2 regions of the Ensifer sp. NM-2 genome follow, and region 2 is predicted to be linked to the other one. Evidence: riboswitches for the same ligand, from Rfam matches in the RefSeq annotation. Region 2 holds a riboswitch; the other holds the start of a gene.
What was found. A riboswitch is a leader RNA that binds a small molecule or an ion and turns the genes downstream of it on or off. The one in region 2 is predicted to bind FMN.
Positions count from the first base shown of each region.

Region 1 (14,972 bases), on a different contig from region 2:
TGCGTGACTGGGTGTCGCCGCATCAGCGCGCTGCCGAGCCCGCCGACGCGGCGCTTGCGCGCCGTTACGACGGCCTCTTCCCCTCCTACCAGCAGTCGCGCATCGCGCTTCGACCCGTGTGGCACGCACTTTCCCAGGATGCTGCCTCGGGATCACAACAGGAAGAACTGAAATGAAAAAGATAGCCATCATCGGCGACCGGTTCATGCTGCCGGACGTGTTTCGCGACAAGATCGTCGAAGCAAGCGGCGACGGCCATGAGATCCGCACCCTCGAGCTGCCCTGGCCGGATGTGCCGATGGAGCATGGTTACGCCGTCGAAGGCATGGACGGTCTCAAGGAATATCTGGGGAAGGCGGACGATATCGTCGAATTCATCGGCGACGCGGAAATCCTGGTGACGCAGCTTGCGCCGCTCTCGCGCGGCATGCTGACGTCGCTTCCCGGGCTGAAGCTCGTTGCCGTCTCGCGTGGCGGGCCCGTCAATATCGACATGTCGGCGGCACGCGACGCCGGTATCAGCGTCGTCAATACGCCCGGCCGCAATGCCAGCGCCGTTGCCGAGTTCACGCTCGGCGCCATCCTCGCCGAGACGCGGTTGATCCGCACCGGCCACGAGGCGCTACGCAAGGGCGAGTGGCGCGGCGACCTCTACCGCGCCGACCGCACCGGCCGTGAGCTTTCGGAAATGACCGTCGGCGTCATCGGCTACGGCAACATCGGCACCAAGGTGGTGCGGCTGCTGCGGGCCTTCGGCACAAAGGTTCTGGTGCATGACCCCTATGTGCAGCTGAGCGCCGACGATCTCAACGCCGGCGTCGAGCATGTGGCGCTCGACGACCTCCTGTCGCGCTCCGACCTTGTGACGCTGCACCCGCGCGTCACCGAGGAAACCCGGAACATGATGAATGCCGAGACCTTCGCGAACATGAAACCCGGTGCAATCTTCGTCAACACGGCGCGCGGGCCGCTCTGCGACTACCACGCGCTCTATGAGAACCTTGTGAGCGGCCACCTGTCGGCGGCCATGCTCGAGACCTTCTCTGTCGAACCGGTGCCGGAGGACTGGCCACTGCTCCAGCTTCCGAACGTGACACTGACGCCGCATATCGCCGGCGCTTCTGTTCGCACCGTCACCTACGCCGCCGAGATGGCTGCCGAAGAGGTGCGCCGCTACATCGCCGGCCTGCCGCCGGTCAATCCGTGCTGATGACGGGAGGCAAGAACGTGGGTTCCGAGACCGGAATATATGATCTTTTTGTCGTCGGCGGCGGCGTCAACGGTGCGGGGATCGCGCGCGATGCGGCCGGGCGAGGGCTCTCGGTCCTCTTGTGCGAGAAGGACGATCTGGCGCAAGGCACAAGCTCGCGCTCGGGCAAGCTGGTGCATGGCGGGCTGCGCTATCTCGAATATTACGAGTTCCGGCTGGTGCGCGAGGCGTTGATCGAGCGCGAGGTGCTGCTCTCATCCGCGCCGCACATCATCTGGCCGATGCGGTTCGTGCTGCCGCACAATCCGGCCGACAGGCCCGCCTGGCTCGTGCGGCTCGGACTGTTCCTCTACGACCACCTCGGCGGCCGCAAGCGTCTGCCAGGCACCCGCAGCCTTGATCTCAGCACTGCGCCTGAGGGTGCGCCGATCAAGCGGGACTATCGCAAGGCCTTCGAATATTCCGACTGTTGGGTCGATGACGCCCGGCTCGTTGTGCTCAATGCACTCGATGCGCAGAAGAAGGGCGCGCGCGTCTTGACCCGAACCGCCTGCAGCGCCATTCGTCGCGTCGACGGCCTCTGGCAGGTGGAGATGACGGATCTGCGCACCGGCGTGAAATCCGAGGTCAAGGCGCGCTGCGTGGTCAATACAGCGGGGCCATGGGTCAACGATGTCATCGGCCGGATCGCCGGGCTCAATTCCAGCCGCAGTGTGCGACTGGTCAAGGGCAGCCATATCGTCGTGCCGAAATTCTGGGAGGGGCGGCAGGCCTATCTGGTGCAGAACCCGGACAAGCGGGTGATCTTCATCAACCCCTACCAGAACGACCTGGCGCTGATCGGCACGACGGATATCCCCTATGAGGGGCGGCCCGAGGACGTATCCGCCGATGGCAACGAGATCGCCTATCTCTTGAAATCGGTGAACCGCTACTTCAAGCAGCAACTGACCGAAGACGATATCGTCCACTCCTTCTCCGGCGTGCGTCCGCTCTATGACGACAATGCCGAAAACCCGTCGGCGGTGACGCGCGACTATATCTTCGAGGTCGATGCGGCCAACGGCCAGGCGCCGCTTCTCTCCGTCTTCGGCGGCAAGATCACCACCTTCCGCAAGCTGTCGGAACATGCGCTCGAGCGGCTGAAACCGTTCTTCCCTGAGATGGGTGCGGCCTGGACCGCCAAGGCGCATTTGCCGGGTGGCGACATGGCCAATGCCGATTTCGAGCAGTTTCTTGGGGATCTCAAGGCGCGCTATCGCTGGCTGACGGCCGACCTCGCCAAGCATTACGCGCGGCTCTACGGCACGCGCACGCACGATCTGATCGGCAATGCCAAATCGCTCGAAGACCTCGGCGCTGTCTTCAGCCCGCTGTTTCGCGAGCGCGAGGCGCGCTTCCTGATCGACAACGAATGGGCGTCGACGGCTGAAGACCTACTGGAACGGCGGACGAAACACGGCCTGCACATGACACAGGCCGAGAGGCTGGCTTTCGCCGGCTGGCTGGAACGCCAGCAAGTGGCGGCCTGAAGGAGAGTGGGAATGCGCAGTCTGGAATTGGAGGCCTTGCTTGATATCTCGGCGCGGGTCGGCGCCGACCCGCTGCTGGTGCAGGGGGCGGGCGGAAACACGTCGATCAAGGAGGTCGGCACGCTCTGGATCAAGGCCTCCGGCCTCTGGCTTGCCCATGCGCGCCAGCGCGACGTCATGGTGCCGGTGGCGCTCGACCCATTGCTCGAAGCGTTGGATCGCATGGATCCCGCGGCCGAGAAAGCCCAGGACTTCGTCATCTCCGAAATGAACCCTTCCGGCCTCAGGCCGTCGATCGAGACGACGGTACATGCGCTGATGCCGCAGAAGGTGGTGATCCATGTCCATTGCGTCGAAACCATCGCGACCGCCGTGCAGACGATCGGTGCGGCCATCGCTGCCGAACGCCTGACGGGTATCCCGCATGTCTTCGTACCCTATGCGCGGCCGGGGCTGCCGCTTGCCAAGGCGATCGCCGAGCGGCTGCAGGAGAAGACGTCGGTGCTGATCCTCGGCAATCACGGCCTTGCAGTTGCCGCCGAGACCGTCGCCGATGCGGCAATCCTTCTGACCGAGGTCTCCCGCCGGTTGACGACGCAGCGACGGGCGGCGCCATCAGCCGATCTCGCGGCACTGTCCCGCCTTGCGGTCGACAGTGGCTATTGCCTGCCCGACGACGCACGACTGCATGCGGTCGCAACCGACCTCGAAAGCTGCCGGATTGCTGCCGGCGGCAGCCTCTATCCCGACCATGTCATCTTCCTCGGCAAGGGGTCCGTCATCGCCGCGCCGGGCGAAACCGCCGTTTCGATCGAGACCGCCAGGAATGAACGTGGCGAAACCCTGCCGCCGCTTCTGCTGTTTCCCGGCAAGGGGGTACTGGTCGAGAAGACCATTTCCGCAGGCGCGCTCGCCATGGCGCGCTGCCTTGCCGACGTGACGGCCCGCATTCCCGCAAATGGGCGTCTTCGCTATCTGAGCGATGCCGAGAACGCCGAACTGCTCGGCTGGGACGCGGAGAAATATCGCCAGAAGCTCAACCGGGCAGGGCAGGCGCTGCAATGAGTGGAAATCAGAACGCCCTTGTTGTCGGCATCGATATCGGCACGTCGGGCGCGCGCTCCGTGGCGATGGTGCCTGACGGCACGATCGTCGCCTCTGGTGCGGCCAAGCTCGCCGCTTTTTCCGATGACCACCGCGATCCGGTCGGCTGGTGGAAGGCGGTGCGGGCGGCGCTTGGCGAGGTGCTCGAGGCGGTCGATCGTCGACGGATCCGCGCCATCAGCATCGACGGAACCTCGGGCACGATGCTGCCCGTTTCCGCCGACGGTGCGCCGCTTGCCACGCCGATGATGTACAACGATCCGGTTTCCGACCGGACGATGCTGGACGCAATTGCCGCCCATGCACCGAAGGAAAGTGCCGCCCACGGGGCAACCTCCGGTCTTGCCAAGGTGCTGCTGTTCCAATCGGTGCCGGATGTCTTCCGTGTCATCCATCAGGCCGATTGGCTCGCCGGGCATTTTACCGGGCTCTACGACGTTTCCGACGAGAACAATGCCTTGAAGACCGGCTACGATCCGGTGGCGCGGTGCTGGCCGGAGTGGATCTCACGAACTGGCGCGCGCATCGATCTCCTGCCGGAGGTGCTGCCGGCCGGTGCGCCGGTTGCGACGATATCGGCGGCCGCAGCCGAAGCCTTCGGCCTGACGCCGGATGTCATTTTAGTCGCCGGCACGACCGATGGCTGTGCCTCGTTTCTGGCGACCGGTGCCGATCGTCCGGGCGATGGCGTCAGCGCACTCGGCACGACGTTGACGGTGAAGGTGCTTTCCGACCGGGCGCTGTTTGCCCCGGAATATGGCCTCTACAGCCACCGGATCGGCGACATGTGGCTGGCGGGCGGCGCATCGAATACGGGAGGCGTTGTTCTGGCCGAGTATTTTTCCGCAGAGCGCATCGATGAGCTTTCCGCCCGCATCGATCCGGCTGTCGATAGCGGGCTCGACTATTACCCGCTGACGAAGCCCGGCGAGCGCTTCCCCATCGCCGATCCGAATCTTGAGCCACGCCTGACGCCGCGACCCGAGGATGACGCGATGTTTCTGAAGGCAATCTTCGAAGGCATCGCCGGTATCGAAAGCCTTGCTTATCACAGGCTGACATCGTTCGGCGGACCCAAGCTCGGTTCCATACGCACCGTCGGTGGCGGTGCAAGAAATGCGGCGTGGTCGGCAATCCGCGCGCGCAAGCTCGGCGTGCCGTTCCTGACGGTACGTTCGGAAGAGGCCGCAGCCGGCACGGCGCGGCTGGCGCTTGCCGGTGCAAGACAGGCAGGTGTGTTATGAGTACTGTCATCTCAGGCCTCGGCGATATCGCCGATCGTTATGACGCCTTTCTGATCGACCAGTTCGGCGTGCTGCGCGACGGCCGCAGGCCCTATCCTGGTGCTGCCGAAACGCTGGTGCGGCTGAAGAATCAGGGCAAGCGCATCATCATTCTCTCGAATTCCGGCAAGCGCTCGGCGGAAAACGACCGCCGTCTCGTCGATCTCGGCTTCGTCGCCGGCAGCTGGGACTGGTTCCTGACCTCGGGCGAAGTGGCGTGGCAGATCCTGAAAAAGGAAGGCGGGCAGGCAAGCGGGCCTCCGAAAAAGTGCCTGCTGGTCAGCCGCGACGGCGATCTGTCGCCGCTCACCGGGCTCGACCTCGAGCGCACCGAAGATGGCGCGGATGCGGACTTCGTGCTTCTGGCTGCGAGCGAAGGCGATGTCCTGCCGCTGTCGCACTATGAGGCGCTGCTGGCGCCTGCGGCACGGCGCGGCGTGCCGTGCCTCTGCACCAACCCCGACAAGGTGATGCTGACCAAGAGCGGAATGGCTTTCGGGGCTGGGCGGATTGCGGAGCTTTACGAGGAACTCGGCGGCACGGTGCGCTGGATCGGAAAACCATTCGCCGACATCTACGATTTTGCCCTCGACTTTCTCGGTCATCCCGATCCGTCGCGCGTCTGCGCAATCGGCGACAGCATCGAACACGATATCGCCGGGGCGGCAAGTGCCGGCCTTGAGTCGGCGCTGGTGACCACCGGGATACTGGAGCATGCCTCCGACAAGGAGCGGCAAAAACTCTTTGCCGAGCATGGCGCCACGCCCGATTTCATCCTCCCGAAATTTCTCTGGTAGTCAGGAGTACGGTCTTGGCTTTCACGCTGTCGCTCAACACCAATCCGCTGGTCAATCGTTTTGCCGAGCCTGATGATCTGATCGAGACAATCGGGGAGCAGATCCGCATCGGCTACGTGCAGCTGACGCATGAGTTCGTCAATCCGGGCTGGCCGGCGGCAACGATCTCCAAGACCATCCGTCAGTTCAGGGCAGCGCTTAGCCGCACCGGCGTCAGGATCACCTCGGGCATGACCGGGCCCTATGGCAGGCTCAACCACTTCGGCCACCCCGACCCGGATGTGCGACGCTACTATGTCGACTGGTTCAAGACCTTTGCCGATATCTCCGCCGAGCTTGGCGCATCCGGCATGGGCACGCAGTTTGCGATCTTCACGCTGAGGGACTATGACGACCCGGCCCGGCGCGAGGAGATGATGAAGATCGCCATCGACTGCTGGCGCGACGTGGCGGAACACGGCAAGGCGGCCGGTCTTTCCTATGTGTTCTGGGAACCGATGTCGGTCGGGCGCGAGTTCGGCCACACGATCGCCGAGTGCCGCTCGCTCGACCGGCGGCTCGCCGAGGCGGAGTTGCCGCTCCCAATGAAGATGATGGTCGATATCGACCATGGCGACGTCACCTCCGACGACCCCGATGACATCGACCCCTATGCCTGGGCGGGCGCATTTCCCGAGCGCTCGCCGATCATCCACATCAAGCAGTCGTCGATGAACAAGGGCGGGCACTGGCCGTTTACCGCTGCCTACAACCGGGATGGCCGCATCACGCCGGAGAAGCTGATCGATGCGGTCAAGGCCGGCGGCGGCACCGACAACGAGATCTGCCTGGAGCTGTCCTTCCGCGAGCGGGAACCGACCGACCACAACGTTGTGGAGATGATCCGCGAATCCGTGGAGTTCTGGGAGCCCTACATCGATACCGGGTTCAACCGATCATCAAAATCACACTGAAATATCACAAAGTATCATTAGCTAGATTGAAATATAACATAAAGGTGTTATCTTCTCAGGTGTGATGTCGCGCTCTCGCGGCATCGGGATCGAGGCGGATGACGATGAAGCCGGAAGACAGGCGACAGGCGATCATGGATGTTTTGATGGAGGCCGGCACGGCGTCCGTCGAGGATCTGTCACTCCGTTTCGGCGTCAGCAAGATGACGGTGCATCGCGACCTCGACGATCTCGAACAGGCTGGCCTGTTGCGCAAGGTGCATGGCGGCGCTTCGATCCAGTCGAGCCCGCAGTTCGAAAGCGATTTCCGCTACCGCGAGAAGATTGCCGCCGCCGAGAAGAACCGCATTGCCGAATATGCGGCGAGCCTGATCGAGCCGGGGCAGAGCATCCTCATCGACGACAGTTCGACGGCCGGCGCGATTGCCGGCTGCATCAGGGACATCAGGCCGCTGACCGTCATCACCAACAACCTCGGCGTCATCACCGGTCTGTCCGGTGCGCCCGGCATCAACGTCATCGCGCTCGGCGGCCAGTACAGCAAGAAGTTCAACGGCTTTTTCGGCATCGTCACCGAAGAGGCGCTGCGCTCGCTGCGCGTCGATATCGCCTTCCTCTCCAGCTCCGCAGTCGCGGGAACGGCAGCCTTCCACCAGGACCAGGAGGTCGTGCAGGCCAAGCGGCTGATGGTGAAGTCGGCGGCGCGCAAATATCTCATGGTCGATCACGACAAGTTCGGGCGTTCCGCCCTGCATTTCCTGACAGGGCTCGACGCCTTCGATGCGGTGCTGACCGGCGCCGAGGTGGCGGATGAGCATGCCGCGACGCTCCGCGAGGCCGGAATCCCCCTGGTGACGGTCGACAATCGAAAAGCATCGGAGAAAGCATGAACAAGCCGCAGCTCTGGGTGGGCACAAGCTGGAAGATGAACAAGACGCTGGCGGAGGCCATGGTCTTTGCCGAGAGGCTGGCCGCAGCGGACGGAGCGCGCGACGAGCGCATCCAGCGTTTCGTCATTCCACCCTTTACCGCCGTCAGACAGGTCAAGGAACGGCTCGTGCAAACGGGCGTCAAGGTCGGTGCGCAGAACATGCATTGGGACGACGCCGGCGCCTGGACCGGCGAGGTTTCGCCGGTGATGCTGAGGGACTGCAACCTCGATGTGGTCGAGCTTGGCCATAGCGAACGGCGCGAGCACTTCGGCGAGACCGACCGTACCGTGGGCCTGAAGACGGCAGCGGCGGTGCGCCACGGCCTGGTGCCGCTGATCTGCATTGGCGAGACGCTCGCCGAGCGCGAGGCGGGCGAGGCGGATGCCGTCCTGAAGCGGCAGGTTGAAGGCGCGCTGGAACTGCTGGAAGGCGACGCGCGCAAGGCGACGATCCTGCTCGCCTACGAGCCGGTCTGGGCCATCGGCGTCAACGGCATTCCGGCAACATCAGACTATGCCGACGAGCGCCATAAGCGGATCGCCGACGTGGCGCAAGGCGCGCTCGGCGTGCGCGTTCCCGTCCTCTACGGCGGCAGCGTCAATCCCGGCAATTGCGAAGAACTGATCACCCAGGGGCACATCGACGGCCTGTTCATCGGCCGCTCCGCCTGGGACGTCAATGGCTATCTCGACATTCTGCAGCGCGTCTCGAAGGCGATCTGAGCCCTCGTACCCCGCAGATCAACAAGACGGAAAGGAACAATCATGAAGATCGCAATCGGAGCAGACAGCGCCGGCAAGCCCTTGCTCGACGTCATCGCCGCCCATCTCAAGGGCAAGGCCGACCTCGAAGTCAGCGACCTCAGCCAGTCCGGTTTCTACGCCGACCTGTCGCAGAAGCTGGCGCAGACCATCGTCGATGGCGACAACGAGCGCGGCATCCTGTTCTGCGGCACCGGTATCGGCGTCTGCATCTCGGCCAACAAGGTGCCGGGCATCCGCGCCGCGCTGACCCACGACACCTATTCCGCTGAGCGGGCGGCAAAGTCGAACAACGCACAGATCATCACCATGGGCGCGCGCGTCATCGGGCCGGAGCTGGCGAAGTCGATCGTTGATACCTGGCTCGCCTCCGAATTCGACGCGAACGGCCCGTCGGCCGGCAATGTCGACGCGATCGATCGTCTCGACGCGGCGAAGTAAGCGAGCCAACTGCTAGAGCGTTTCCGGTTTAAACGGAGCCACAGACCCGCTCTATCTCTTTGTTTTTACGCATTTCCTGGCGGAAAGCCGATTCGCACTTTTCCTGGAAATGCTCTAATACCGCAATGCACGTTGATCCTCCCTCGCGCATCGCGGCGAGACGCCCGGCAGAGATGCCGGGCGTCTTTTCCTGATTTGCCACTGCCTAATTCGTTTCAGCGTCGTTTGCGCGTCATGTTTGAGGCGCGGCGCTGTCGGGTGTTTTGGCAGACCGCCGGGGCACTGCCGGCTTGACGAAGCTTCTGTAAATATTTGAACATGCTTGCATATCGTCACGTCAGCGAGGAATGCCGCCCCATGCCCGACGCCCCAACGACACCGCCGCATGCCGGAAGCCACCGCCTGGCGCGCATGAGCGGCCGCGACACGCACGAACACCACCGCACAGCCACGACGCTCGAGCTTCTGTTCGACCTGACCTTCGTCATCGCCTTCAGCCTTGCGGCATCGCAGCTTGCGCATCTGATGGCCGAAGGACATTTCAAGGCGGGGCTGATCGGCTTCTTCTTCGCCAGCTTCGCCATCTGCTGGGCCTGGATCAATTTCACCTGGTTTGCTTCCGCCTATGACACCGACGACTGGGTGTTCCGGTGCGTGACCATGGTGCAGATGGTCGGCGTGCTGATCCTGGCGATCGGCCTTCCCGCCATGTTCCGCTCGGTCGACGAGGGTGCCCATCTCGACAATGGCGTGATGGTGCTCGGATACGTCGTCATGCGGGTGGCGATGATCTTCCAGTGGCTGCGCGCCGCCGGCCAAGATCCGGCACGACGGCAGGCCTGCATGACCTATGTGGTAGCGATCACGGTTGCGCAACTCGGCTGGGTCGTGCAGATCTTCGTCGACTTCTCGATCGTTGTCACCTTCGCCATGGTCGTGGCGCTCACCGTCATCGAGATGCTCGGGCCCTATATCGCCGAGACGCGGCATGGCGGCACGCCCTGGCATGCCCACCATATTGCGGAACGCTACGGCCTTCTGGCAATCATCGCGCTCGGAGAAGGCGTCGTCGGCACGGTCGCCTCGATCACGGCGGTGGTGGATGGGGAGGGCTGGAACCTCGACGTGGCGCTCGTCTGCCTTGCGGGCACCGGGCTTACCTTCGGCATGTGGTGGATCTATTTCCTGTTGCCGAGTGCCGAGGTCCTGCACGTGCACCGCAGACGCTCCTTCGTCTGGGGCTATGGTCACATGTTCATTTTCGCCGCGATCGTTGCGACCGGTGCGGGCCTGCATGTCGCCGCCTATTACATCGAGCACAAGGCGCATATCGGGTCGCTTGCGACCGTGTTGACGGTGGCGGTCCCGGTCGCGGCCTATATCGCTCTGGTCTACGGCATGTATGCCTATCTGCTGCGGCAGTCGGAACCGCTTCATGCCTGGCTGCTCGCCGGCACGATGCTGCTGCTTGCGGCGTCGATCGCGGCCGCGATGGCGGGCGTCGACATGGCGATCTGCCTGATCATTCTGATGTTTGCGCCGTTCGTGACCGTCGTCGGTTTCGAGGCGGTCGGTCATCGCCACCGGATGGCGGCGCTGGAACGGTGCCTTGATGAGGCAGAGCCGGTGCATTGAACGCCGGGAATTGGCTATTCGAAACAGCGGTTTGCCGGCTGTTGCTGGCGGCTTGATTCAGGTGGTTCAGAGGTTGATTCAAGCAGGCGCCGCGAAGCGGCTCGATGGTTGCGCATCGGAGCGCTGAGCGAGCCTTGCCCCTCACCCTAGCCTTCTCCCCGCAGGCGGGGAGAAGGTGGCCGGCAGGCCGGATGAGGGGTGGCGGCCGGATACGGCGCGGGCTTGCGGCCCGCCAGCAGATCAGGCGTTGAGCAGCGCCAGCTTGGCGCGGGCGTCGAGGATCTGGGCGCAGGCATTGGCGGCTTCTTCGCCCTTGGCGACGAAGTGTTCGCGGAAGAAGGCGATCAGCGGCGCGCTTTCCTGGAAATTGTGCGGCGTCAGCACGGCCGACAGCACCGGCACGTCGGTATCGAGCTGGACGCGCATCATACCGTCGAGCACCGTGCCAGCGACGAAGTCATGGCGGTAGATGCCGCCATCGACGACGAAGGCGGTGCCGAGGATCGCGGCGTAACGGCCGGTCCTGGCAAGCTTCTGCGCGTGCAGCGGGATTTCCAGCGCGCCTGGCACGTCGAAGATCTCGACGTCGGCGGCACTGCCGCCGAACTTCGTCCATTGGGCGACGAAGGCATCGACACAGCGGTCGACGATGTCGGCGTGCCAGCGGGCACGGACAATCGCAATCTTGGCGGTGGGGTGGGAAAGAATAGTCATGGTCTCAAGCCTTCCAGGGTTTGGCGTTTCCAATTTTCCCGTCGGGCGAACATGCACGCGCGCGAAACCCCGGTGTGGGGTCCACGTTCCTGCTTGCTCTCTTCCATCCGGACTGTGACCGTCGGCTCCGGAATCTGACCGGATCTGCTGACCTCCGAAGTAGACCTCCGAAGCGCTCGCGGGCTTCGATCTTTCGATCGCTACCGCCGGTGGGGAGTTTCACCCCGCCCTGAGAACAAGAGCGACTATATAGATCGGCCGTGCCTGGTCAAACGCATGACGCGACGAAAATCCGGGAAATCGCGACAGATTTTTTCCGTGCCGTATCGCTCCCGGACAAATCTGTTCCCGTCGGGAGCCGCCGTAGTCTGACCTCGGCCGCGTGCCGCGTCGCCGCCACGAGACATTTATCTGCGGACGCGACGCGGGGCTTCGTCTTCGGCGGCGATCGCGCGTGCGGACCAATGGAGCAGCGCCTGCCTGTCATCAAGGCAAGTGACCGGTGCTTCGTAGTAGCGGTGCACGACCACCGGTTTGCCGCCCTTGTTGTAGGTGAACGGCTGACATCCTTCGCTGAGAAGCGCATCTCTCAGGGGCTGATCAACCCTGAAATAGAGGCGATCCTTGATGCTGATGGCGAACTGGCGATCAGCGACAAGATAGGCCCAACCGCCGAAGAAGCGGCCTATGTCAACGGGACCGATATCCGCGAGTTCTTCGTGGATATGGGTGACGAACGCACTCGGCTGCGCTTTAGTCATGGCGGCCGCCGGTGCAAAATGCGCTGTTTTTCATTCGACGGTTCAGGCAATCTCTCCACGGCATGTGCAAGGCAGCTACTGCATGTTTCCTTAAATCCTATTCGATTTAGGGATAAAAACATGCAGCACTTCAAAGCGCTACAGCGACCTTTGCGCGTAACAAGACGCACGCGCTGTAGGGGGACGCTGGAGATCTACTCGCGGATGACGAGCAGGTCCTTGGCGGCAAAGCGGAGCGTGACGTTCGAGCCGAAGGCCGGCGGCGTCAGGCCGGGGTCGTTGAACATGTCGAAGGAGATGACGTCGCCGCCGATGCGCAGCTTGGTGCGGATGACCGAGCCGAGGAAGCTGGTCGAAACCACCTCGCCGGTCAGCGCGGTGTCGCCCCTGGCGCTGTCGGCGATCGAGCCTGCCTCCGGGCGCAGCGCCAGCGAAATGTTGTCGCCACCCTTCATGCCGGCGATCGGCTCCTTCAGCGACACCTGCTGGTTGCCGATGGTGACAGCACCGGCGGCCGGGTCGGCGACCTTGGCTTCGATGATGTTGAGCGTGCCGACGAAGGAGGCGACGAATCGGGTCGCAGGGGTGTTGTAGATCTCGAACGGCGTGCCGATCTGGTCGGCTCGCCCGGAATTCATGACGACGATGCGGTCGGAGATCGACAGGGCTTCTTCCTGGTCATGGGTGACGAAGACAGTGGTGATGCCGAGCTGCTGCTGGATCTGGCGGATTTCCTCGCGCAGCGACACGCGGATCTTGGCGTCGAGCGCCGACAGCGGCTCGTCGAGCAGCAGCACCTGCGGCTTGACGGCGAGGGCGCGCGCGAGCGCCACGCGCTGCTGCTGGCCGCCGGAAAGCTGGTAGGGGAAGCGGTCGGCCAGGTGCTCGAGCTTGATCAGGCTCAGCATCTGCTTGACGCGTGTATCGATCTCCGACTTCTGCGCCCCGGCGACTTTCAGGCCGAAGGCGACGTTGTCGTTGACGTTCATGTTGGGAAACAGCGCATAGGCCTGGAACACCATGCCGATGTTGCGCTGGTTGGGCTTCAGCGTTCCCTGGTCCTTGCTGTCGATGGTGATCGTGCCGCCCGACGGCGTCTCGAAGCCGGCGATCATGCGCAGGATCGTCGTCTTGCCGCAGCCTGACGGGCCTAGGAACGAAACGAACTCGCCCTTGTCGATGACCATGTTGAAGTTGTGCACGACCTGAACCGGGCCGAAGGACTTCTGGATATTGTTCAGTGTCAGGAATGCCATGTGATCAAGCCTTGGCCGGAGCGGATTTCTGGATGCGGGAAACGAGCTGGATCAGACCCATGCTGAGCCAGGTGATGGCGAATGCGATGACCGCGAGCGCCGAAGGCTCATAGGCCTTGTTGGCGCCGACGAGCTGCAGGTACGGACCGAAGGCCGGGCGGTTGAGCAGCGCGGCCATGGTGAATTCGCCCATGACGATCGCAAAGGTGATGAAGGCGCCGGAGAGCACGCCACTCATGACGTTGGGGAAGATGCAGCGAAACAGGATCGTCGGCCATTTGGCGCCGAGGCTTTCGGCGGCTTCCGTCAGCGTGCGGACGTCGATCGCCCGCATCGCGGTATCGACCGCCCGGTACATGTAGGGCAGGGACAGCGTCATGTAGGAGAACATCAACAGCGCATTGGTGCCGGAGATCGAGCCGGTCAGCGGGATCCACGACGAGGAGTTGTAGAGGCGCAGATAGCCGAAGACGATGACGATCGCCGGGATGACCAGCGGCAGAAGGGTGATGAATTCGATGATCGGGCGCACCTGCGGCAGGCGAAGGCGGACCCAATAGGCGGTCGGCACCACCAGCAGCATGCCGAAGACGATGGTCAACACGGCCATCATCATCGAATAGCCGAAGGTCTCGCGGAACTGCAGGTCGGAGAAGACCGAGCGATAGGCGTCGAACGAGTATTCGCCGCGGCGCATGCGCAGCGAGAATTCCAGCGTGCCCAGCAGCGGGATGATGAAGTAGCTTGCACCGATGGCGATGGCGATCCAGGCGCCGAGACGTTGTGCTTTCATTTCTGCCACCGTTCGGCGCGCATACGCAGCCAGATATAGAGAACGTTCGAGATGCCGGTGATGACGATCATGCCGAGCGCCAGCGCATAGCCGAGGTTCGGATTGTGCAGCACGTCGCCGCGGATCTGCGCATAGAGCAGGATCGGCACGATGTTGAGCGAGGACCCGGTCAAGGCATAGGCCGTGGCGATCGCGCCGAAGGCGTTGGCAAACAGCAGGAGCGTGGTGCCGAGCAGGCTCGGCCACAGGATCGGCAGCGCCACCATGCGCCAGTACTGCCAGGTCGAGGCGCCAAGGATTTCAGAGGCTTCGCGCCATTCTTTCTTCAGACCATCGAGCGCCGGCGTCAGGATCAGCACCATCAGCGGGATCTGGAAATACATGTAGGTGATGGTCAATCCGAAAAACGACAGCAGGTTGAAGCCGGTCGAATAGAGATTGAAGCCGAACCATTCGCGCAGGAAGACGGTGACGAGGCCGGTGCGCCCGAGGGTCGCGAGGAAGGCGAAGGCGAGCGGCACGCCGGCGAAGTTCGAGGCGACGCCCGAAAAGGTCAGGAGGCCCGAGCGGATCCAGGTCGGCACGCCGCCGAGCACGATTGCCCAGGCGAGGAAGAAGCCGATCAGCGCGCCGCCGATCGAGGACGCGATCGAGATCCGGATCGAGATCCAGTAGGCGCTGAGGATCGAGGGCGTGAACAGATCGCCGATGTTCTTGAAGGTAAAGCTGCCATCGGGCGTCAGGAACGCGCCGGTGACGAGATAAAGCGTCGGGATGATCAGGAACAGCAGCGCGAAAAG
Region 1 is NZ_PVZR01000003.1:80,748-95,719, forward strand. It holds gene C6558_RS07720 (FGGY-family carbohydrate kinase) at 1-176, shown strand, start outside; gene C6558_RS07725 (2-hydroxyacid dehydrogenase) at 173-1,210, shown strand; gene C6558_RS07730 (glycerol-3-phosphate dehydrogenase) at 1,210-2,742, shown strand; gene C6558_RS07735 (class II aldolase/adducin family protein) at 2,755-3,807, shown strand; gene C6558_RS07740 (FGGY-family carbohydrate kinase) at 3,804-5,090, shown strand; gene C6558_RS07745 (TIGR01459 family HAD-type hydrolase) at 5,087-5,926, shown strand; gene C6558_RS07750 (sugar phosphate isomerase/epimerase) at 5,941-6,879, shown strand; gene C6558_RS07755 (DeoR/GlpR family DNA-binding transcription regulator) at 6,984-7,769, shown strand; gene C6558_RS07760 (triose-phosphate isomerase) at 7,766-8,533, shown strand; gene C6558_RS07765 (RpiB/LacA/LacB family sugar-phosphate isomerase) at 8,576-9,013, shown strand; gene C6558_RS07770 (low temperature requirement protein A) at 9,371-10,648, shown strand; gene C6558_RS07775 (6,7-dimethyl-8-ribityllumazine synthase) at 10,889-11,362, opposite strand; FMN riboswitch at 11,454-11,603, opposite strand; gene C6558_RS07780 (TfoX/Sxy family protein) at 11,770-12,123, opposite strand; gene C6558_RS07785 (ABC transporter ATP-binding protein) at 12,318-13,379, opposite strand; gene C6558_RS07790 (iron ABC transporter permease) at 13,384-14,172, opposite strand; gene C6558_RS07795 (ABC transporter permease subunit) at 14,169-14,972, opposite strand, start outside.
Region 1: linked by a shared signal. The riboswitch ahead of C6558_RS07775 (6,7-dimethyl-8-ribityllumazine synthase) and the one ahead of C6558_RS17865 (DMT family transporter) in region 2 are both predicted to bind FMN.

Region 2 (14,972 bases):
GCCATTTGACATGGCACCTCACAATTTTCCAACGATGATCATGAAGAAGACATTCGAAGTTTCCGACAGACTGTTTGAGCTTTATCACCGCGTCCACCGGCTCGTGAACGAGTCGATGACGGAGGAAGGCGTTTCGCTGGCGCGGAGCAAATTCCTGTTCTTCCTGAGCAAGCTCGGCCCCTGTCGCTCGACGGATATCGCCTGCGCGCTGAACTTTGCGCCGCGCACCGTCACCGAAGCGATCGACGGCCTCGAGCGCGACCGATTGGTGATGCGCAAACCCGATCCCGAGGATCGCCGCGCCAAGATCGTCTCGATCACCGACACGGGACGCGTGATCCTGGAGGCAGCCGAACACCCGCGCAAACAGCTGATCGAGGAGATCTTCTCCGCGCTCGACGACAAGGAGCTCGGTCAGCTCTTCGATATCGTCGGCAAACTCGTCGACAAGACCGACGAAATTCGCAAGCGCAAGGATGAGGCCGAAGCAGCACAGATTGCGGTCGCTCGCTAGGCCCGCCCTTCCCCCAGCCTTTACAGATAGCCGAAACAGAAAGAGGCCGGGACGTCATGTCCCGGCCTCTTTCGTTTTTCTCCTGGCCCGACGATTACATCGCGTCGATGGCACCGATGGAGAAGAACAGTGTCTCGCCGGAGGAATCGTCGACGCCGTCATTGTCGGTGACGACATAGCCGTTGCCGGCGGCATCGACGGTGAAGCCTTCGACCTTGTCGACGACGTAACCCTTCAGGGCCCTCAGATCGGGAAGGAGGTCGCGAACCTCTTCCTTCTTGACGACAGGAAGCTCGCCGCCAAGGGCTGCCGGCTTCAGGTCGGCAAGGGCGACACGGTAGAGCTTCTTCAGCTTGGCTGCCTGGCCGATCAGGTTGTCTCGCTCGATGATATAGGCATAATCGCCGTGGACGGAGATTTCCGACAGGCCGACCCAGCCGCCATCCGCCTTCTCGAGCGGATAACGCACAGCACCCCATTCCTCGCTCGACGGCTTGTAGGAGACGAGCTTGACGAAGCCCTTCTCGTCGTCCTTCCATTCGCGCTGGACGGCCATCCAGAGAACCTGATCGTCGCCTTCGCCGACAACCGTTACACCCTCGAAGCCGAAGCGGCTCTCGCCTGCACGCAGAGTTTCGGGCAGGGCGATCTCCTTCTTGATCTCGCCCTTCTTGTTCACACGCAGCAGCGCGTGGCTGTAGAGCTTGTCGGCGTTGCCTTCCGAAGCGAGCCAGAAGCCCCCTTCCCCATCATTGGCGATGCCTTCGATGTCGAGCTTCTGTGCCGGGGCGCCATCGCGGGTGATCCGAAGCGTCTCGGTGATCAACGCCGGCTTCTGCGTCGCATCGATGGTGAAGATGGTCGGCTGCGATGCATAAACCGAATCGTTGACTGCGCGCAGGAAGCCCGGCTTGTCGGCAACGGCTGCGAGGCCCGACAAGGCTCCGAAGCCCACCGGCAGACCATCCTTGTCCGCCGAACGGATCTGCGGATAGGCGGCTTCACCTTCGCCACGCTCGTAGATCATCACATGCGAGCGAGCGCCGCCGTCTTCGCCGAGATCGACCTCGTTGGCGGTCGCAAGCAGATTGCGCGACGGGATCGCGACGGCACCCTCCGGCGAGATGCCCGACGGCAGCAATTGCAGCAGTTCCGGCTCGGCGCCGGTGTCCTTGTAAACGCCGACGACGGATGCACGTTCGGCAAGCACGAAGAACAGATTGTCTTCGCCGAACTTGGCAGCCTCGAGGCCTTCCGGCTCGACGCCCTTGGCCGACGAGCGCTTCTCGGGATAGTGGCCGATCGAAGCGATCTCGTGTTCGAAACTCGCACCCGATTCGAACAGGACCTTACCGGCCGTATCGAAGATGGTGAAGCCGCGCGAACCGCCCTCATAGTCACCTTCGTTGGCGACGACGATGCGATTGTCGTCGAGCCACTTGACGGCGTCAGGCTCGCGCTTGCGGCCCGGTTGCTCGTCCATGAAGGCGATGGCGCCGTCACGCTTGGCGTCGATGTCCCTAAGGTCGACCGCGCCAGCGGAGAAATGCGTCTTTACCGTCGCCGACTTGCCGTCGATGATGACGATGTGGTTGTTCTCCTGCAGCGTCAGCGCAATCTCGTCCTTGCCGTTGAAGGACACGAATTCCGGCTCCGGGTCGTCGCCTGCAACCTCGGCAAGACCGGTGAGGGTCACGTGCTTGATCGTCGCGCAATCGGCACCACCATCCTTCAGAGACAGGATCACCAGGTCGCCGGCAGGCATCTGCGGGATCTTGCCGTCGTTGACCTCTTCATCGCGCTCATTCTCGATCGCGATCGCAGCAATGGTCCGGTCCTTGTTGACCGCGACGGAGTCCGGCTGGCCGCCGAGATCGCAGGTCGACTCGACCTTCTTCGAGGCAACGTCGACGGTAGCGAGAAAGCCGGAAGGCTTGGTGAAGCTTTCGCGTGTGTTGACCGCGATCAGGGCCTTGGTACCGGCGACGGTTACCGAGGTCGGCTCGCCATCGAACGACACGATACCGGCCGCCTTCGGCGCCTTGGCGTCGGTGATATCGATAAGGCCGATGCGCTTGCCCGGGCTATCGGAATAGATCAGCGTATTGCCGTCTTCGGTGGCGGTAATGATTTCCGCGGATGTCGCGTCCTTGCGGGCATCGCCCTCCGGCAGATTGTCGGCAACGGCGAAGGACGCAATACGATTGAACACCGGTTCGGCGGCAGCCGGAAAGGCAACGGACGCAAGAAGTATGGCGGCAAGTGCCGTTCTGCATGATGAAATGGTCATGAAAAATCCCCCATGTCGAATATTCAAAACAAGGGGGTTCTGCGGGATGGCGATGACAGGCGCATGACAGTCTCGCGCCTTTGTTGTGCAGCGTTGTCTTACGCGGTCGCGCGCTCGCGTTTCATCTCGTTGCGCATGATGAAAAGCGAGGCGCCGAGGATCAGGACCGCCCCCAGCCACAGATAGCCGCTCGGCGCATAACCGAAGACGAGCCAGCCGGCGAGAACGTTGAGCGGTAGCTTGAGATCGTCGAAAGGCTGCACATACGCTGCGTCTGCGACGGTATAGGCAAGCGTCAACAGATACTGTGCCACCACGGTCAAAAGCCCCGCCAGCACCAATAGCGCAAGGATAGTTCCACTCGGCACGACAAACCCTGCCGACAGCGCCAGCACACCATTGATCGGCGTCAGAAGCACGAGCAACCAGACCGTTATCGTCTCAGGGCGCTCGATGCCTGTCAGGCTCTTGGTGATCAGCGACGCCGCCCCCCAGAGCAGCGCCGAGAAAACCGGCAGCAGCGCTGCCCAGGTGAAGCTTTCCGACCAGGGCTGCAGGATGATCGTGGCGCCGGCAAAGCCGACTGCCGCCGCTGCCCAGCGTGCCGGACCAACGCGTTCGCCCAGGAAGAGCCGCGCACCAAGAATGATGAAAAATGGCGATGTCATCACCAGCGCGATCGCCTGCCAGATCGGAACAGAAGCCAGGCCCGAAACCCAGGCCCCTACGCCGAGCGCCGCAAAGGCAACGCGAATGACGTGACGCCAGGGGTAATCGGTGCGCATGGCCGACAGGCCGGCGCGAAACAGGAACGGCAGGGAGAAGACGAGTGCAAATGCATATTGCCAGAAGGCAGTCGAGGTGGCGGAAAAGCCGAGTTGCATCGTCATCCATTGCGTGACGACATTCAGGAGAGCAAAGGCGACGCCGGCCAGTATCATCCAGGCCGCACCGGCCATGGCACGGGAGGTGAAAAGTGCTTGGGTCGTCTCGCTCATGTCCTTCATCCGCAAACAGGGACCTACACAAATCAGGACACATGAGCGCAGGATGCGACGACGGACCGCCCGCCCGTCGCACCCACGATCATTCTCTTTCATCCGGACTGTGACCGTCGGCTCCGGAATCGCACCGGATCTGCTAACCTTCCGACACGACAGCGCCTGAAGTGCTCGCGGGCTTGGGCCTGCTGCATAATTCCTTAAATCCAATCCGATTTAAGGAGAAAATTATGCAGCAGCTTTCAAGTGTCACAGCGTCCGTTGCGCGTCATATTTGACGCGCGGCGCTGAGCCCTTACCGCCGGTGGGGAGTTTCACCCCACCCTGAGAACAGGGCTGAGCCGTAGACCAAAGACCGCGCTGCTGCAAGGGCAGCCGAAACGCAAAAGGGTCCGGCGTGAACCGAACCCTTCAAGACTTGGACGGCCGGCCTCGTATCCGGCCGTCAAGCAAACCTATCAGCCGTTAACGGCATCCTTCAGGCCCTTGCCGGCCGTGAACTTCGGAACGTTGCGTGCCGGGATGTCAACTTCAGCGCCCGTGGACGGGTTGCGGCCCTTGGAGGCTTCGCGACGCGAAACGGAGAAGTTGCCGAAACCGACGAGGCGAATGTCGCCACCGTCCTTAAGTTCAGCCTGGATGGTCTCGAAAACTGCATCAACTGCGGAAGATGCGTCGGTCTTGGAAAGTCCGGCCTTCTCAGCAACGGCAGACACGAGCTCATTTTTGTTCATGTTTCCACCCCTTTCAAAATGGTTCGAAACGACTGTGTTTTTAAGCCGCGGCGGCTTGCGCATCGCCCGCGTCTTGCCATTCCCAATTGCGCCTAATCCCTTGGAATGCAAGGCTTGCAGCATGCTTTTACAACAAAAAAGACCGGCCAGAGGCCGGTCTTCCTTGTTTTTCTGCCAAATGGGCCTGACGGGAACACAATTGCACCCGCCCGGTCCTGTCAATCAGTGGGCGATGGAAGCGCCCGCTTCGTCCTGCGAATCAACCGCGGCGACGGTTGCCGGCTCATTTGCCGGGTCCCATTCGATCGGCTCCGGGACGCGGACCAGAGCGTGCTCGAGCACTTCACCCATCCGCGAAACGGGGATGATCTCCAGCACGTTCTTCACGTTGTCCGGGATCTCGGCGAGATCCTTGGCGTTTTCCTCGGGGATCAGCACCTTCTTGATGCCGCCGCGAACGGCCGCCAGCAGTTTTTCCTTCAGTCCTCCGATCGGCAGCACGCGGCCGCGAAGGGTGATCTCACCCGTCATCGCCACGTCCTTGGAGATCGGAATACCGGTCATGACAGAGACGATCGCTGTTGCCATGGCAACACCGGCCGACGGGCCATCCTTGGGCGTCGCGCCTTCCGGCAAGTGCACGTGGATGTCGCGCTTGTCGAACAGCGGCGGCTCAATGCCGAAGTCGATCGCCCGCGAGCGGACATAGGATGCCGCCGCCGAAATCGATTCCTTCATCACGTCGCGCAGGTTGCCGGTGACGGTCATGCGGCCCTTGCCGGGCATCATGACGCCTTCGATCGTCAGCAGTTCGCCGCCGACCTCGGTCCAGGCAAGACCTGTGACCACACCGACCTGATCGTCGCGTTCGGCTTCGCCGTGACGATAACGCGGTACGCCAAGGTAGTCCTGGATGTTGCCGGCAGTGACTGCCACTGCCTTGGCCTTGCCCTTGATGATCTCGGTTACCGCCTTGCGGGCGAGCTTCATCAGTTCGCGCTCGAAGTTACGAACGCCGGCTTCGCGTGTGTAGGTCTGGATGATCGCCATCAGCGCACCGTCGGTGACCGAAAACTCTTTCGGCTGCAGCGCGTGATCGCGGATCGCCTTCGGCAGCAGGTGCCGCTTGGCGATTTCCAGCTTTTCCTCTTCGGTGTAGCCGGCAATACGGATCACTTCCATGCGGTCCATCAGCGGCGCCGGAATGTTCAGCGTGTTCGCCGTGGTGATGAACATCACGTTGGACAGATCGTATTCGACTTCAAGGTAGTGATCCATGAAGGTCGAGTTCTGTTCTGGATCCAGCACCTCCAGCAGAGCCGAGGACGGGTCGCCACGGAAGTCCTGGCCCATCTTGTCGATCTCGTCGAACAGGAAGAGCGGGTTGGACTTCTTCGCCTTCTTCATCGACTGGACGACCTTGCCGGGCATCGAGCCAATGTAGGTGCGGCGGTGACCGCGGATTTCGGCTTCGTCACGAACGCCACCCAGCGCCATGCGCACGTATTCGCGGCCGGTCGCCTTGGCGATCGACTTGGCAAGCGAAGTCTTGCCGACGCCCGGAGGGCCGACGAGGCACAGGATCGGGCCTTTGATCTTCGTCGAACGGGCCTGGACGGCGAGATATTCGACGATGCGCTCCTTGACCTTGTCGAGGCCGAAGTGATCGACGTTGAGCACTTCCTCGGCATGGTTCAGATCGGTCTTGATCTTGGACTTCTTGCCCCACGGCATGCCAAGCAGCCAATCCAGATAGTTGCGCACGACGGTTGCTTCCGCCGACATCGGGCTCATCTGGCGCAGCTTCTTCAGCTCGGCGTCGGCCTTTTCGCGCGCTTCCTTGGAAAGCTTGGTCTTGGCGATGCGCTCTTCGATTTCGGCCATCTCGTCGCGGCCGTCTTCACCGTCGCCGAGTTCCTTCTGGATCGCCTTCATCTGTTCGTTGAGGTAGTACTCGCGTTGGGTCTTCTCCATCTGGCGCTTGACGCGCGAACGGATACGCTTTTCCACCTGCAGGACGGAGATCTCACCTTCCATGAAGCCGAGCGCCTTTTCCAGGCGCATCTTCACGCTGGTGGTTTCCAGCATTTCCTGCTTTTCGACGATCTTGATCGATAGATGCGATGCGACGGTGTCGGCAAGCTTCGAATAATCTTCGATCTGGCTCGCGACGCCGACGACTTCCGGAGAAATCTTCTTGTTGAGTTTCACGTAGCTTTCGAATTCGGAGACGACCGAGCGGCTGAGCGCCTCGATCTCGACCGGATCTTCTTCCGGCTCGTCGAGCGCCTGTGCGGACGCTTCGTAGAATTCTTCGCGCGGCGTGTAGCTGTCGATCTTGGCGCGCGTGCGCCCTTCGACCAGCACCTTGACGGTGCCGTCGGGCAGCTTCAGGAGCTGCAGGACATTGGCAATCGTGCCCACCTGGTAGATCGCCGAGGCTTCCGGATCGTCGTCCGTCGCGTTGATCTGGGTGGCAAGCATGATCTGCTTGTCGGTCCCCATGACTTCTTCAAGCGCACGGATGGACTTTTCACGGCCGACAAAGAGCGGCACGATCATGTGCGGGAAGACTACAATGTCGCGAAGCGGCAAGACCGGATAGGTCGCGCTTTCAGTCGCCGGAGACGTTTTGCTCGTCATGTCATTTCCTTTCCGTCCCGATTTCGGGCCCGTTCCCGGGAGCCACAGCGGCACTCCCGGTTGTCATATTTTCCACATGAAAGTGGAGTGCTAGAGAGTCCTTTTCAAGGCTCGCCGCAACATCCACCATCAGTGGCCGGGTCCTTCTGACTACGCTTTATTGCTGTTGCGTACCTTGCGACGGAAAACGAGGCTTCAAGGATATGCAACGGCCGAGGCCCTCTACTGAATCGTCACATCATTGCGTTGTTAAGACACTTTAGCAACAACCGAATTGTTAAATCGTCCCCCGCGCAAGCCATCTCAACAACTAAGTGCAAGGCCATGAAAAAGCCCGCACGAGGCGGGCTTTTTCAGGTCCGATCTGTGGGCCTGCGATCAGGCCGAAACGTTCGCCTTCTCTTCCGAGCGCTCGGAATAGATGTAGAGCGGCCGCGCCGCACCCTTCACCACCTCGTCGGAGATCACGACTTCGCGAACGCCTTCGAGCGTCGGCAGCTCGAACATCGTGTCGAGCAGGATCTTTTCCATGATCGAGCGCAGGCCACGGGCGCCGGTCTTGCGCACGATGGCGCGACGGGCGATCTCGCGCAGCGCGTCCTCGTGGAAGGTCAGTTCGACGTCCTCCATCTCGAACAGCCGCTGGTACTGCTTGATCAGAGCGTTCTTCGGCTCGGACAGGATCTGGATCAGCGCGTCCTCATCGAGGTCTTCGAGCGTTGCCAGAACCGGCAGACGGCCGATGAATTCCGGGATCAGGCCGAACTTAACCAGATCTTCCGGCTCGAGTTCGCGCAGAACTTCGCCGACGCGGCGATCTTCCGGCGAGCGAACCGTCGCGCCGAAACCGATCGACGTCTTCTCGCCACGGGCGGAGATGATCTTATCGAGGCCGGCGAAGGCGCCGCCGCAGATGAACAGGATATTGGTGGTATCCACCTGCAGGAATTCCTGCTGAGGATGCTTGCGGCCACCCTGAGGCGGCACCGAAGCAACAGTGCCTTCCATGATCTTCAAGAGCGCCTGCTGCACGCCCTCACCGGAAACGTCACGGGTGATCGACGGGTTGTCGGATTTGCGCGAGATCTTGTCGACTTCGTCAATGTAGACGATGCCGCGCTGGGCGCGCTCGACATTGTAGTCGGCAGCCTGCAGCAGCTTCAGGATGATGTTTTCGACGTCTTCACCGACATAGCCGGCTTCCGTCAGCGTCGTCGCATCGGCCATCGTGAAGGGCACGTCGATGATGCGTGCAAGCGTCTGTGCGAGATAGGTCTTGCCGCAACCGGTCGGGCCGACGAGCATGATGTTCGACTTCGCCAGCTCCACATCGCTGCCCTTGGCCGCATGGGCCAGACGCTTGTAGTGGTTGTGCACGGCGACCGAAAGAATGCGCTTCGCCTGCTGCTGGCCGATGACGTACTCGTCGAGGACCTTGATGATTTCCTGGGGGGTCGGAACGCCATCGCGGGACTTGACCATCGAGGTCTTGTTCTCTTCGCGAATGATGTCCATGCAGAGCTCGACGCATTCATCGCAGATGAAGACCGTCGGTCCGGCAATCAGTTTGCGGACTTCGTGCTGGCTCTTGCCGCAAAACGAACAATAAAGCGTATTCTTCGAGTCACCGCCGTTGCTACCGCTGACCTTGCTCATTTCCATTTCCTTCCAGCACGCCGGACATCTTCGGAAAAGATATCACGGACCACTCAATTCGCCCCGCGCAAAGACCTGCGCCGCATTAAGAGGGCTTCCGGGAGTACTCACCGTATCAGGGCATTTTGCCCAAGATTCGGCCGCAACGACTCTCCCACCTAACTCTGAACCCTATGTCTTCACAGCTCAATAGAACATTAAGGGGTCATCTTAGCGGCTTTACCCCCTCGATAAAGCCCTTTCACCATTACAATTGTGTCACAATTGCATCTATCGTGACACAAAAGCGCGTTATCACGCCTGCTCTGCAGCCTCGATCGCTTCGCGCGACGTGATGACCTTGTCGATCAGACCCCAGTCGAGCGCTTCGTCGGAACTCATGAAATGGTCGCGATCGAGCGTCTGTTCAACCTCTTCGTAGGTCCGGCCGCAATGCTTGACGTAAACCTCGTTCAGGCGCCGCTTCATCTTGAGGATGTCCTTGGCGTGACGCTCGATATCAGAGGCCTGGCCCTGGAAGCCACCGGACGGCTGATGCACCATGATGCGCGAGTTCGGGGTGGCGAAACGCATGTCCTTGTGGCCGGCAGCCAGCAGGAGCGAACCCATCGAGGCGGCCTGACCGATGCACAGCGTCGAAACCGCCGGCTTGATAAACTGCATGGTGTCGTAGATCGCCATACCGGCGGTAACGACGCCACCCGGCGAATTGATGTAGAGAGCGATTTCCTTCTTCGGGTTTTCTGCCTCGAGGAAAAGAAGCTGGGCGCAGACGAGCGTTGCCATCTGATCTTCGACCGGACCGGTCAGGAAGATGATGCGCTCTTTCAGAAGGCGCGAAAAGATATCGTAGGAACGTTCGCCGCGGTTGGTCTGCTCCACAACCATCGGCACCAGCGCCATGGCGGTATCAACTGGATTTCTCATATCGAACCTTCATCAATCGGGCCCGCAATGCCTTTGCGAACCGGGAATCACAGGATTAGCCTTCTGCCCCTACATAGAGTGTCAACACCCTTCACTTCAAGTCGCCAACCTCCGATAACCTTAATCGGCGGCGCCCTTCCAGCCTAAGAACAGCGGTCCTCCACACGTGATTGCTGATAGAACATTTTTTCGCCGCCGCCTTTGCCAACGCCCTGGCTTTTGCGCTTTCCGCACAGCATTCGCCACCGCTGGGTAAACGGACGGTAAACGGCGCGCGCGCCACGGCGGACCTCAAAGCTGCGATTCGATCGGCAGGATACGGATGATCCCGGCGATAACGCGCCTCAGCAGGCTGGCGTCGGGCTCGCGCCGCAGCCGCCGCTCGGTCCCGTTGGTTCGGTCACGCCAGACGAGCCGCGCACCTTCAAGGCTTAGCCGATAACTGACGGACGGGGCCGTCTCGTCCTCAAACATCGTGGCGAGTTCGCCGGCAAGTGCTGCATCCACAAACACAACGCCCATTTCGGTGTTCAGCGATGCCGACCGCGGGTCGAAATTCATCGAACCGACGAAGCCGTTCAGACCATCGACCACAAAGGCCTTGCTGTGCAGGCTCGCATTGCGCCGGCCAAACAGCGACATACGATGACTCTCGACCGTATCGCCCTGCTCTTTCAGTTCGAAAAGCTCGACACCGGCGCGAACGAGGTTTCGACGGTACTTCACATAGCCACCATGAACGGCCGCGACGTCGGTCGCAGCCAGTGAATTTGTCAGCACCGCGACGCGGATGCCCTTTTTCACAAGCGCCGTCAGTTCGCGCGTCCCGGCCGTGCCGGGAATGAAATAGGGCGAAATGATGCGCAGATCGTTCTTTGCCGCCTGGATCAGCGGGAAGAGTTCGCGCAGCAGCCAGTTCTGCCGCTTTTGCATCAGCGCCTTCTCGGGCGGGTCGGCCTCAAGGCGAACGTTGTCGATCCAGTACAGCCTTCTCGAGCCGCTATAGAACGTCTCTTCGGCCATCGCGTCAGTCACGCGCTCCAGATAGAAACGGGCGGCAGGCGTGCGCGCATGGGCATCGAGCGCCTCCCTCAGCGCCGGCAGATATTGCTTGCGGGGGGTGCGCAGTTTGGCGATCGGCAGCACGGACGTGCTGTTCCAATAGCGATCGAACATTGCCGTTGCCTGATCGACCACCGGCCCGATCATCCAGAGATCGAGGTCACGAAAGTTTGAAAGCTCGGCCGCGTCGAAATAGGCATCGCCGATATTGCGCCCGCCGGCGATGGCCAGGCGCGCATCGGAAACCCACAGCTTGTTGTGCATGCGGCGTGTGGCGCTGAAAGCGCGGATGGCCATCTCGAAACCCCGGCGGATACGATCGGTGCGGGCACGGCTTGGATTGAAGAGCCGGACCTCAATGTTCTCGTGGGCATCAAGCGCGATGCACATCCGGTCGTGGATGCCGGCGTTGATATCATCGAGCAGCAGGCGGACGTGGACGCCGCGGTCGGCAGCCGTCAGGATTTCACGCGTGAGCAAGAGACCGGTCAAGTCATCCTTCCAGTAGTAGTATTGCAGGTCGAGGCCGCGGCCGGCCCTGCGAGCCGCATGCGCCCTGACGACGAAAGCTTCGATGTTGTCAGAGACCAGCGATATGCCGTTCTTTCCGGAACGGGTGCGAAGCAGCGGGCCTATGGCCCGATCGAGTTCGGTATCGGCGTCAGCGACAGGGAGTGCAGCAGACGGGTCTCCATGGGGACGCCGACCGAAGCGGCCATAGACATAGAAAATCGCCGCACCGAACGCGCCGCCGATGGCGACAACGGCAACAATGACAAAGGACAACATCACCTGCCCGCCAGAAAGTGTCTCAGGCCGATCCGGCCCGGCTCACTTCAATCCGTTCGTTGTTATGGTCTTCCCGCTTGCCGACCTTCAGATCGATCGATGCCTTGACCGGCAAATGATCGGAAGCGATGCGGGCCAGAGGAGAATCGTGCACTGCGACCGATGTCACCAGGCTGTGCGGGTTGCCGAGAACGCGATCGAGCGGCAACAGCGGAAAGCGAGAGGGAAAGCTCGCGACGGTCGCATGCGAGGGGTCGAAGACGGGGCTAAGGAAGGACAGCGACGACCGTTTGCCCATGCGCCACTCGTTGAGGTCGCCGATCAAAAGCGTGGGTCGCCCGCCCGCATCGGAGGCCGCCTCGATGATCGCCTCGGCCTGTTGCGCGCGGGAATGACGAAGCAATCCGAGATGGGCGGCGATCACGCGCAGCGGCCCCATCCTGAGGTCAAGATCGACAACGAGCGCTCCGCGCGGCTCGACACCCGGAAGTTTCAGTTGCTGTACGTCGGAAACCGCACCTTCACGCAGAAGCAGCACATTGCCGTGCCAGCCATGCCCCTTGGTGGAGAAGCCCGAGATCGGAACGGATACGAGATGCGCTTCGCGCCGCAGATGTTCCAGATCGAGGAGCCCTGCCCGCTCACCGAACCGCTGGTCGGCTTCCTGAAGGGCGACGATATCGGCGCCGAGTTCGCCGATCACTTGGGCCGTGCGGCCCGGATCAAAGCGGCCATCGGTGCCGACACATTTGTGGATGTTGTAGGAAGCGATGACGATATCACCGCGGTTGACCGCCGCCTCACGGCTGACGACGGTGGGTCGCCGCTTGCGGATTGCCGCTACGATGCCCGCCGATAGACTGGTCTGGTTTTTTGCCATGCCGCTCCCTGCTTGCTGCCGCATCATGCGCAAATAGGTCGCCGGACGCCACTGAAAAAGGCTCCAGACCAAAACTTGTTCCGTTCGAAATGGCGGCAGTGGCGCTTTTTCGAACTGCTCCACAGTCATCGGCGCCGCTCAGACCTCAAGGCACAGGTAGACTGTTTCCCGCATTTTTGAGGGCTGGAGAATGACGGCCGGCCGCCGGGCCACCCGCCGTTGCGCAAACGCGACCTTCAATCCGCCGGACCGGCAAAGAGGATCAGATTGCCGTCGGGATCAAGGACGATGAAGTTCCGCGCACCCCAAGGCTCGGTCCGCAATGTTTGGTGAAAACGCACGCCGGCGGCCTGATAGTCGAGGAACAGGCGCTTGAGCTCATCCGATGTGGCGACGGTCAAGGAGGCGGAAAGCAGATGCTCCCGCTCTCTGATGTCGCCGACGAAGACAGGCTCGCAGACCAGGCGCAATGCGAGCAGCGCATTGTCGCGTTTCACCTGGCCATAGAAGGGTGGATCGCCGTAGACGAAGTCGACGGCAAAACCGAGTTTGTCGGTGACGAAGTCGCAAGACGCCTTGATATCGGCGACGAACAATTGTGCCGAAGTCGATTGCAGAACAGGGCGCGGTGCTGCTTGTTTTGCTTGCATGGTCATTGTCAGGGCTCCTGATTTGAGCGCCTGCCAGCCGTCAAAACCCATCTGGCGTGCGACCAGTTCCTGGGCGTCGGCGAGCTTGAAGTCTGCCTTCAATATTTCCCGATCATCCAGGTCGGGCCTGCTTCTTGAGGTTTTCGAGGTTCGGCATGGGCGCAACTAAGGTCTATCTACCGTAGGTGGGCGTTGCCCTTTCGACCTTGCACCGATGCGCCCTACGCAGCGTCAGAACATTGACTCGCGGTGAGCTATCTTGTCAACGCGCTGATACCGCAAGCCGATGACCCGTTGCGACAACCACTCAGTCGCGCTGTCGATCGGTCAGGGCTCTGCAACTTGTACTCTTGCGGGGCGAACCCGGTCGCCCTTAGAAATAGCTGTCGCACCCGCCTTGCAAAGAGCCAGATCATGCCGCCCAAGCCCGCCATCATCATCGACAGCGCCAAGCGAAGCGTTTCGATCGACGTGCACGACCCGGATTTCTACCGTGCGCCACTGTCGGCTTACGCGGAAATTCACGCCCATTGCCCGGCATTTTACTGGAGCGAGCGCGAACAATGGTATTTCGCGGGCTACGACCAGGTGAACGCGTTGCTACGCGACCGGCGTTTTGGCCGGCAGATCCTACACGTGGCGACACGCGAAGAACTCGGCATGCCGGCACCGAAGCCGCATCTGAAGGATTTCGACGCACTTGAGGAGCATTCGCTACTGGAGCTCGAACCGCCGACCCACACCAGGCTTCGCACCCTCGTCAACCGCGCCTTCGTCTCCCGGCAGATCGAACAGTTGCGGCCGGACATCGAACGGCTTTCGCATACGATCATCGACGGTTTCGAGCAGGACGGCGAAGTCGAGCTACTGAAGACCTATGCCGAAACGATCCCGGTCACGATCATCGCCAGGATGCTCGGCATTCCCGTCGACGCCGCGCCAAACCTGCTCGATTGGTCGCATCGCATGGTGAGAATGTACGTCTTCAATCGGAGCCACGAGACCGAGTTCGACGCCAACCAGGCCTCCGCCGACTTCGCCGACTACCTCAAGACCATCATCGCCGAGAAGCGCCGCAAGCCGGCCGACGATCTGCTGACACATATGATCACGTCGGAGAAAGATGGAGAGCGATTGTCCGAGGCAGAGCTGGTTTCGACGGCCGCCCTGCTTCTCAACGCCGGCCACGAGGCGACCGTCCATCAGATCGGCAACGCGGTCAGAACGATCCTGCAGTCGGACCACGCGCCGGGAGATCTGTTCGCAACGGAGGCGACGACCGATCTTGCGATCGAGGAGTGCCTCCGATTTGCCGCACCGCTGCATATCTTTCAACGCTATGCGCTGTCGGATATCGAACTCGACGAAGGGATTGCGCTTCGCAAGGGCGACAAGATCGGCCTGCTTCTTGGTGCCGCCAATGTCGATCCGCGGAAGTTCAGCGACCCTGACCGCTTCAAGCCTGCGCGCGACGAGGGCGTCAACGTCTCGTTCGGTGCGGGCCTGCACTTCTGCATCGGAGCGCCGCTCGCCCGGCTCGAACTCAAGCTGTCGCTGCCGATCCTGTTCCAGCGCTTGCCCGGGATGCGGCTGAAACACCCGCCGGAAGTGAAGGACAGTTTCCATTTCCATGGCCTGGAGCGGCTCGATCTCGTTTGGTGAAGGGACACCCCTGCCCGGTCTGCGCAAAGCAAACGGCTTCGACGCAACCGCCGAAGCCGTTTGATCCCAATTGCAGAGGCGAATGCGTTGGGGTTTAGACGGCGGCGGCCGTCTGTTCGACACCGTAGCGCGCCGCCGGCCTGTCATGCGAAAGATTGGGCGAC
Region 2 is NZ_PVZR01000008.1:142,940-157,911, reverse strand. It holds gene C6558_RS17875 (MarR family winged helix-turn-helix transcriptional regulator) at 41-514, shown strand; gene C6558_RS17870 (esterase-like activity of phytase family protein) at 609-2,804, opposite strand; gene C6558_RS17865 (DMT family transporter) at 2,903-3,811, opposite strand; FMN riboswitch at 3,889-4,141, opposite strand; gene hupB (DNA-binding protein HupB) at 4,264-4,539, opposite strand; gene lon (endopeptidase La) at 4,762-7,182, opposite strand; gene clpX (ATP-dependent Clp protease ATP-binding subunit ClpX) at 7,561-8,838, opposite strand; gene clpP (ATP-dependent Clp endopeptidase proteolytic subunit ClpP) at 9,133-9,765, opposite strand; gene C6558_RS17840 (phospholipase D family protein) at 10,057-11,616, opposite strand; gene C6558_RS17835 (endonuclease/exonuclease/phosphatase family protein) at 11,639-12,496, opposite strand; partial or broken gene C6558_RS17830 (VOC family protein) at 12,733-13,303, opposite strand; gene C6558_RS17825 (cytochrome P450) at 13,561-14,808, shown strand; gene C6558_RS17820 (SDR family oxidoreductase) at 14,903-14,972, opposite strand, start outside.